Regions from separate parts of the Bacillus shivajii genome, predicted to be linked through region 1. Evidence: predicted binding sites of a transcription regulator. Region 1 holds the regulator's gene; each other region holds the start of a gene.
The links. Region 1 encodes Rex, which represses fermentation and respiration genes when NADH is low (regulators of the CRP and FNR family bind a similar motif). Its sites were predicted from a motif close to TTGTGAAATATTTCACAA; they were not measured.

Region 1 (3,288 bases):
TAATGGTTCGCCATCATAACCGATTGTTACGTTTTGCAGTGTTAACACATCATTTCCACTTTGTCGGTCTATATCAAATTGGAAATTTGCAGATTTATCATCATCTTTTGGTCTTGTCATCAGCTCCATTCGTTCAAGCTGTTTACGACGGCTTTTGGCACGATTACTTGTTGAAGCACGAGCAATGTTTCTCTGGACGAAGTCTTCCAACTTTTTCACTTCACCTTGTTGTTTTTCATACATTTTCATTTCAAGCTCGAGGCGTTTTGCTTTTTCCTCTAAGTACGCACTGTAGTTTCCGGTGAACTTCACTGTTGAATGAAAGGTTAGCTCGTATACATAATCTACGATTCGATCGAGAAAGTATCGGTCGTGCGAGACAACGAGTATTGCTCCGGGATAGCCAGCTAAATAGTTTTCTAACCAAGTGAGTGTATCTATGTCTAGGTGGTTTGTCGGTTCGTCTAAAATTAAAAGGTCTGGCTTCGTTAATAACAATTTGCCTAAAGAGAGTCTTGTTTTTTGACCACCACTTAAACTGGATATCGGTGTATCGTAATCAAAATCAGAGAAGTTTAACCCAGATAAAATACTGCGAATGTCGGCTTCATATTGGTAACCGCCTTGATCTTTAAAGTCTTGTTGTAATTGATCATATTCTTGCAATACTTTTTCATAGTTTGGTGCACTTGGGTTGCTCATTTTTTCTTCTAATTCTCGTAAATGTTTCTCCATTTGTTTTAAATGGGTGAAAACAGACATCATTTCATCCCAAATTGAGCGGTTCGTATTTAAGCCACTATGTTGGGCTAAATAACCGATTTCAACGTTTTTAGGGATAATAATATCTCCAGAGTCATGAGATAGTTCTCCTGATATAATTTTTAACAATGTTGACTTGCCTGCGCCATTTCGACCGACAAGAGCAATTCGTTCACGACTTTGGACTTCAAGTTTTACATTGGATAATATTGTTTCAGCCCCAAAGGACTTTGTTATTTGTACACATTGTAATAAAATCATATTATTTCATCCTCACCACATCATTGGGTCATTACAAAATAAGTGTACATGACTGTTACGCAAAGTGGCAACATTTGTAGTAAAGTGGAACATGAATTCTTGCTAATCTAGAGAAGGATTGTGCAGTTTGTCCAACTATGGTGTACAATAGACGAAGAGACAAAAGGAGGGGCACCGATGGGTTCGTTTACACATTTTAATGACCAAGGTCGAGCAAAAATGGTCGATATTTCTGACAAACAAGAAACGGTTCGCACAGCTGTGGCGAAAAGCAGTGTCCAAGTGACAAAAGATATTTACGAGGGCATTACTGCAGGAACGATGAAAAAAGGTGACGTTCTTTCCGTTGCACAAGTAGCAGGAGTAATGGCGGCCAAAAATACATCGCAATGGATTCCAATGTGTCATCCATTATCACTCTCAGGTGTGGATATTCATTTTGACTGGGAAGTAAGTGAAGAAACATACATTCTTCTTATTGAAGTTGGTGTGAAGACGAAAGGGAGCACAGGAGTAGAGATGGAGGCGTTAACAGCTGCATCAGCAACAGCACTTACAGTTTATGATATGTGTAAAGCTATAGATAAAGGAATGGTCATTGGCGAGACTTTCTTGCAGGAGAAAACCGGCGGAAAGAGCGGCGACTACAAGAGATAAAAGAGCGATTGAACCAATTCATGATGGTGGGAGGCGAAAAAAATGGATATCGATCAAACAAAAATACCGCAAGCAACTGCAAAAAGGCTGCCGTTATATTATCGTTTTTTAGAAAGCTTGCAAGCATCAGGGAAAAATCGTGTATCTTCAACAGAGTTAAGTGAAGCAGTAAAAGTCGATTCAGCGACGATTCGAAGGGATTTCTCCTATTTCGGCGCGCTAGGAAAGAAAGGGTATGGTTACAACGTCAATTATTTATTAACCTTTTTTAGAAAAACATTAGATCAAGATGAAATAAGAAAGGTTATTTTAGTAGGTGTCGGTAACTTAGGGACTGCCTTATTAAATTACAACTTTACGAAAAGTAACAATATGAGAATTGAGATGGCATTTGATGTTGATGAAAGCAAGGTCGGTCAAAAAATTGGAAGCGTTCCCATTTATCATTTAGATGAAGTAAAAGAACGCATAGCTGGTGAAGCAGAAGTGGCAATGTTAACTGTCCCTTCAGCAGCAGCGCAAGGGATTGCTGATCAGTTAGTAGATGCTGGAATTAAAGGGATCTTAAACTTTACACCAGCAAGGTTATCTGTACCAGACAACGTCCGAGTTCATCATATTGATTTATCTGTAGAACTTCAATCCCTTATCTACTTCTTGAAACATTATCCAATGTAATGAAACGGTTGATACCCTTTCATTGTTGGAAAACGGAACAAAAACGATATATAAGTGTCATCACTTAGACAAGCTGTGGGAGAAATGTACCTGCAGCTTTTTGTATAGGAAGAACTTGTTTTTGATTTCCAAAAAAGTCCTAAATTCTATCATGAAATCATACACATGTTTTGGTATAGTAGAATTATATATTTCGAGAATCGAACATTTTGGCTAACTAATAAGGGAATCAGGTGAAAACATGAGTAAAATTCCACATAAATGGCTCGTATTAATTTCTGTGTTACTTGGTACATTTACAGTCATTTTAAATAACAGTATGTTAAATCCAGCTGTTCCACATATCATGGAGGTTTTTGATGCCGATGCTGTTTCGGCTGGTTGGGTAATTACGATCTTCATGGTAACCATGGGGATTACGATGCCACTTACAGGTTTTTTAAGTGATAAGTTCGGAAAGAAGGAAATGTATTTGTTTGGCGTTTCCCTCTTCTTATTAGGGTCTCTATTAGGGTCGTTTTCATGGAATCTATCATCACTCATTTTTTTCCGTGGGCTTCAAGGAGTCGGTGGCGGATTTATTATGCCCCTTTCCATGGTGTTCATTTTCCAAGTGTTCCCGAAAAAAGAACGAGGGATGGCGACTGGGATTTGGGGAATTGCAGCGATGATGGCACCAACGATTGGACCTACATTAGGTGGTTTCATTATTGAACTTGGTACATGGCAATGGTTATTCTTATGTAATATACCGACAGGTCTTTTAGGATTAACCTTTTCAATGCTTTATCTAAAGCGAACGAAGCGAGCAGACAATTTGAAGTTTGACCGAAGCGGGTTTGTCACAGTGACCCTTGGAGTTGGGGCGATCTTACTTGCTTTAGGGCGAATTAGTGAACTCGCGCATTTATATGACCCACTGAATATATC
Region 2 (3,288 bases), 330 kb from region 1:
CGCTGCATCCATTGCTGACCCTCCGCCAAGTGTAATAATACAATCAGGTTGAAACTTCCTCATTCTCTCAGCGCCCTTCATGACCGTTTCAATCGAAGGATCTGGCTCGACATCTGAGAAAATTTCAGCGTGAACATAGTCCGCGCGTTTCCTTAAATAGTATAAGACCTTATCAACATAGCCCAAGTTAACCATGTGAGGGTCAGTTACAATAAAGACTTTTGAGATATTTGGCATTTTTGATAAATACTGAGTAGAATACTTTTCAAAGTATACTTTTGGTGGAACTTTAAACCACTGCATATTCACATTCCTTCTCGCAATTCGTTTTATATTTAAAAGGTGGACCGCACTGACGTTTGAGGAGACAGAGTTTTTCCCATATGATCCGCAGCCGAGAGTCAGAGACGGCAGATACGCATTATAAATGTCGCCAATTGCACCTTGAGATGAAGGAGCATTTGTAATGATTCTTCCGGCTTTCATTCTCATCCCGAACGCTTGAATCATGGCTTCACTTTCTGAATGAATCACCGCTGAGTGTCCAAGGCCTCCGAACTCTAGCATTTGCTCTGCACGCTCAAGCCCTTCCTCTGAGCTATTCACTTGATACATGGCCAATACCGGACTCAACTTTTCTCTTGAAAGGGGATGATCTGGACCAACGGCCGTTAATTCTGCAATTAAAATCTTCGTATTTGCAGGAACATTAACACCTGCTTTTTTCGCAATTTCATAGGCTGGAAGACCAACAATCTCTCCATTAACAGCACATGCTTCTTCATTTATGACTAGCTTTTCAACCTTGCGCTTTTCTGTCTCAGTTAAAACATGACAACCATTGTACAGCATTTCCTGTTTTACAGGTTCATAAATCTCCTTATCGACGATGACGGCTTGCTCAGAAGCACAAATCATTCCGTTATCAAAGGTTTTCGATAAGATTAAGTCGTTCACAGCGCGTTTAACACTTGCTGTTTTTTCAATATAACAAGGAACATTCCCAGGTCCAACGCCTAATGCTGGCTTTCCTGTGCTGTAAGCTGATTTCACCATCCCAGCTCCGCCGGTTGCTAGTACGAGTGCGACACCTGTATGATTCATCAGCTCCTGTGTTGCTTTAATGGACGGAACTTCAATCCATTGGATACAATGTTCAGGTGCGCCTGCTTCAATCGCTGCCTCACGAAGTGTTTTTGCCGCTTCACTGCTTGATTTTTGTGCGGAGGGATGAAAAGCGAAAATAATTGGGTTTCGTGTCTTAATGGCAACTAAAGCCTTAAACATCGTTGTTGACGTTGGGTTTGTGACCGGTGTTACACCTGCTACAACACCTACTGGTTCGGCAATGTGAATGACACCTTCTTGCTCATGCTCCTCGACAATTCCGACTGTTTTATCATATTTAATGTTGTTGTACACGTACTCGGTCGCGAATAGATTTTTAATGATCTTGTCTTCGTAAACGCCACGTTTTGTTTCCTCGACCGCCATTTTAGCAAGTGGCATATGTTGTTCGAGTCCCGCTAATGCCATCTTCTTGACGATTCTGTCTACCTGTTCCTGATCGTACGTCAAAAATTCCGTTAATGCCTTTTGACCATTGTTCACTAATTCATCAATGACTGTTTCAACACTTTGCTGCTTTTTTTCAGCTGTTGCCATTTTGATTCCTCCTTGATTAAATCCTCGTTTCATTTTTTAGAAAAACATATGTGGATGGGCATTAGGTAATTAAATATAAGTACTTTAGTTTTTTGTGAAATATTGAGCATGATGTAACAAAAAAATAGTTATTCACACACTTTATTTCTTGGAATCTTTGTAATCGAAGCCTCACTGTACAATTTGGTGTTTTGTTTTAATGAACAGTCTATTATTTTGTGAATTATTGATCAAACTATGTCACAAAAATTACTCACATACTGGATTTCTTGGAATCTTTGTAATCGAAATATCACTATACAATTTGGCGTTCTGTTTAATAATACAAACATGATTTACCGTCCAAATATATGATGGAGTGTTACAATTTTCTTCAAACATCATGGCTTCAAATTCATCATTAACGAGCGTTTCAAACATCTCTTTGGAATATGTCTCCGTATCGGTTGTAAATTCTCTCCATTCGCACAAGATCATTTGTCTCAACTCCTTTTCTCTTCTTGAGTACATCGTATCACAAATCTCTTTGTGAAATATTGAACAATCAATGACAGTTTATCATTCAATTCGAAATTATAGATTCCCTTCCTCCGTAATATTACGAAATTTTATTTTTAAAATTCCTCTAGTAAAAGCTTGCTGAAAACAAGTCATTAACAAACATTCATAGATTTGTAGTTTATTAGTGCAGCTGTGTATTGGATTATAGTAGGAAACTTCGCTGGCGGGTTGTATTTTTATTCATTTTAAGATCTCTCGCATTCGCTTTTTCTCGTTTTTATTCATGAATTGAGTCCTACAAAAATGAGTCTGACTCAGCTGACCCGGACTCAAATATGTAGGACTCAATCCCCGAGAAAACATGAATTACTGAGCGAAAAATAAAGGTCAGACAACTACCATTGTAAATATCAACTTTTTAAAACAAAAAGGCTATACATCCCCATATACAACCATTAAATAAATATAAATTCACCTCATAGATCCCCTATTTATCACAAAAACGCCGAGAGGACAATTCCTCTCGGCGTTACTAGCTTATTCTACTGTAACTGATTTTGCTAAGTTACGTGGCTTATCGACGTCGCAGTCACGGTGTAGTGCTGCGTAGTAAGAGATAATTTGAAGTGGAATCACGCTCACAAGTGGAGTAAGGTATTCGTGTACTCGTGGGATGACAAGTGCATCATCTTCCTCTTCGAAACCTTCCATACTGATCATGCAAGGTGATGCACCACGTGCAACAACTTCTTTCATGTTTCCACGAATGCTTAAGTTTACGTGCTCTTGCGTTGCAAGGCCAACCACTGGTGTTCCTTCTTCAATTAATGCAATTGTTCCGTGCTTTAATTCTCCGCCTGCAAAGCCTTCTGCTTGAATGTAAGAGATCTCTTTCAGCTTCAATGCTCCTTCTAAACAAACGAAGTAGTCAACAGCACGGCCGATGAAGAAACAGCTGCGAGTAACACTCAAGTATTCACGAGCGATGACTTCAAGAGCTTCTTTTTGGTCTGTTAATGTTTCCATTGCATTTGCAACGATCGCAAGTTCTTGAAGTGGATCAAAGTCCATTTCAACCCCTGCTGCTTTTGCCGTATCAACAGCTAAGATCGCTAAAACAGC
Region 3 (3,288 bases), 1.9 Mb from region 1:
TTCTTGCTTTAAATATTCCAGCCTTACTATTTGCAGCAAAGTATATGGGAAGAAAGTTCGTGATTCGGACATTGTACGCGAACGTTATAACGAGTATCGGCTTGGCGTGGATGGCTCCAATGCTTCCTATTACAACATCTGAAGTATTAATTGTGTTATATGGTGGTTTCTTACTAGGTATAGGCATCGGATTAGTGGTTAAATTGGGTGGTGCAATTGACGGTACTGAAATGATTGCGATTTGGATTAATAAAAAATACCATATTCCGTTTAGCACATTTTTGTTTGCAATTAATGCAATCATATTATCCATAGCGGCTTTTATTTTTTCTTTGGAGCAAGCGATGTTCTCCGTTGCGATTTTTTTTATCGTTTCTAAAACGATTGATTTTGTATTGGACGGGTTAAATCAAGAGAAGTCGATTACAATTATTTCAGACAAACCTGAAGAAATCGGAGAAATGTTAATTAAGGATTTAGATGTGCAACTGACATATTTATATGGTGAAGGTGGTTATTTAAGAGAGCAAACAAAAGTCATTTACTGTATAACGAACAGGTTTATGTATCCTAAACTTAAAGAAAAAGTACTCTCTGTTGACCGAAATGCGGTATTAGAAGCTTCGATGGTAAATGAAACGGCAGGTATTAAACATAAAAGGTTTAATCGTTTCTAATGGTTGTAATAAAGAGATGGCGGACATAATTAAATTAGTTCAGTTTAAAGGAAGAAAATCGAAAATAACCGCTCATTTATGGAGGGAAAACGTGCCTGCATTATCTCCTTTATTTTTGTTGATATATAAGTGTTATTCAGTTGTTTTCATAAGAAACAACCATATACCTGGTAGAGTTTTTAGGAGATGGAAATAACCTTAGTCCACATGACCATGAGAAAAGACAATTACAATTCACATCAAAAGATGGTGTATTAAATAATTGTCACACGTGGAACAAGAAATTTCTTTATCGAACATTTCATTAGTGAAAATAAAGTTATTAAAGGAGATGCATTTGAAGTGATTGATATTTTATATCAGCTTTTTTCGTTCGCATTCATTTTTGGAATTATTTATTTGCTGGTTGTTCTTATTAAAAGAAATAAAACAAATAAACATCGTCTAGAAAACCTTGAAAAGAAAGTGGTTGTTATAAATGAAAAGCTAGATAAAAATAATCACTAGCTTGCGAGGAAGATGAATCAATGCTAATTGCTTCCGTCCTTGAGTTTGTGGTAAAAAAACCAGGTGCTTGGCACCTGGTTTTTTTGTTGTTAAAAGGTGCTTTTGGCGAAATACAAATGACTTTCCGCCATTAGTGGCTCATTTAACTATACGTGCACTTAGTATAGTCGAAAGTGATGTTTGTCACACTTTATTCACCAGATTGCAACGGAACGTTCACACTTGTGACGGTTTTCACAAGTGTATAGAGTATATAATATAAGTGTAAAGAGTTAGTGATCACTAATAACAACAACTTAATCAAACATGTTAATCATTTAACTGGAATGTCGGAAACCTAAGGAAATAATAAATTCATATTTTACTAGAGGAGGAATTCATCATGTTTATGGACTTTTTAAGAAATAATTCAATCGCAGCGGGGATTTTAGCAGTATTACGTGTGTATTTAGGGTGGCAATGGATGACAGCAGGTTGGTCAAAAGTAACTGGCGGTTTTGATGCATCTGGTTATTTAAATGGTGTTGTGAATAACGAAGCCGTTATCGAGCAATATCCAACGTATCACGCATTCATTGAGGGCTTTGCTTTACCGAATGCTGGGGTATTTAGTTTCATGGTCGCTTGGGGAGAGCTTTTAGTAGGAATAGGCTTACTGTTAGGGATCTTAACAACAGCAGCTGTTTTCTTCGGAATGATTATGAACTTCGCATTCATGTTTGCAGGAACAATATCATCAAATCCATTCTTAGTATTAATCAGTATCTTTGTCATCGCAGCAGGATACAACGCAGGTCGCTACGGTGGAGACCGTTGGGTAATTCCTTACATCCGACAAGTGATCTTTAAGAAAAATGCATCAGCACAATCCGCAGCTTAACAATAAAAGAAAAAAACGCCTATGATGATTACGGCCACTAGAATGTACCACTCTCGCCATGTTTTTTACCACCGAATGACAAGGATATTACCACACAACGCCAACGTGTTTACCATTGAATAAAAAAGCCCTACAGATTAACATTTTAATAATCTTGTAGGACTTTTTTACGTTCAATTAGTTAGATTTGTTATCGAAGTAGTTCTTGATCACTTTTCTGGAACCCTGCCAAATATCCTCCTCCGTCCAAGTTTGAGGAAAAGGCTCCTCACTATAGACACTCAAAAGCTCTGCTTTTAGTTCTTTAGGAAATGGATACCAGGCTTTGTATCCACTCCAATAATAGTATTCTTCTATCTTTCGCAGTTCCTTTCTCGTTAGAGTCGCCATCTTCAACTTACCCACCTAATCCATGACGCTCACGCATAGAAACATCTCCGTCTATCAGAATTTGATAGGAGTCATGGATAATACGATCAAGAATTGCTTCCGCAATTGTTTCATTCCCTAACTTTATATGCCATCCACTAGGGTCAATTTGTGAACAGAAAATCGTCGAAGCAGCTTTATGACGAGATTCTGTAATTTCTAATAGGATTGCTGCTTCATCCGTTGATAGGTCTGTCAGTAACCATTCATCAAGGATGAGTAAATCTACTTTCTTATATTTTTTGATCAATTTCCGGTAGCTGCCGTCTGCGGCTAATTTTGCGAGAGACAGTTCATCCAATAATTCCGGTAAGCGAATGTATTTAACATTATAAAATTGGCGACAAGCAGATACTCCAAAAGCCGTTGCCAAAAATGTTTTACCGGAACCAGTAGGTCCTTTCAATATGATGTTGTGACTGCTTTGGATATAGGTGCAGCCGGCCAGTTTTAATATCAAATCTTTATCTAGTCTTCGATCTTCATGATATTCCAAATCTTCAATACATGCATTTGAATTCAAAAAAGTTGCTGTCTTAATCAAGCGTTGGAGCTTATTACTCTTACGACGGGAATGTTCTAAATCGACGAGTAAACTAAAACGTTCTTCGAAACTCATCTTTTGAAATTCTTTATTTGATGATTGTTCCTTATAAGCTTCCGCCATTCCGCTTAATTTCATTTCGTGTAATTTAGTTAGTGTTTGTTCATTCATCATTTACCCGTTCCCCCGTAGTAAGAAGCTCCTCGCGTGAAGCCATGATTATTTTTGCTGATATCTGTTTGGCGTTTCAA

Region 2: adhE (bifunctional acetaldehyde-CoA/alcohol dehydrogenase) is a predicted target of Rex. The motif match lies at 1,758-1,775, and genes of this name have one in related genera.
Region 3: LGQ02_RS15095 (DoxX family membrane protein) is a predicted target of Rex. The motif match lies at 1,407-1,424, and genes of this name have one in related genera.

The regions. Positions count from the first base shown of each region.
Region 1 is NZ_CP084703.1:527,090-530,377, forward strand. It holds gene LGQ02_RS02650 (ABC transporter ATP-binding protein) at 1-1,023, opposite strand, end outside; gene moaC (cyclic pyranopterin monophosphate synthase MoaC) at 1,201-1,680, shown strand; gene LGQ02_RS02660 (redox-sensing transcriptional repressor Rex) at 1,723-2,358, shown strand; gene LGQ02_RS02665 (MDR family MFS transporter) at 2,600-3,288, shown strand, end outside.
Region 2 is NZ_CP084703.1:198,449-201,736, reverse strand. It holds gene adhE (bifunctional acetaldehyde-CoA/alcohol dehydrogenase) at 1-1,665, opposite strand, end outside; gene LGQ02_RS01070 (hypothetical protein) at 1,915-2,142, opposite strand; gene glmS (glutamine--fructose-6-phosphate transaminase (isomerizing)) at 2,704-3,288, opposite strand, start outside.
Region 3 is NZ_CP084703.1:3,102,297-3,105,584, reverse strand. It holds gene LGQ02_RS15105 (YitT family protein) at 1-677, shown strand, start outside; gene LGQ02_RS15100 (hypothetical protein) at 1,020-1,184, shown strand; gene LGQ02_RS15095 (DoxX family membrane protein) at 1,567-2,064, shown strand; gene istB (IS21-like element helper ATPase IstB) at 2,462-3,211, opposite strand; gene istA (IS21 family transposase) at 3,208-3,288, opposite strand, start outside.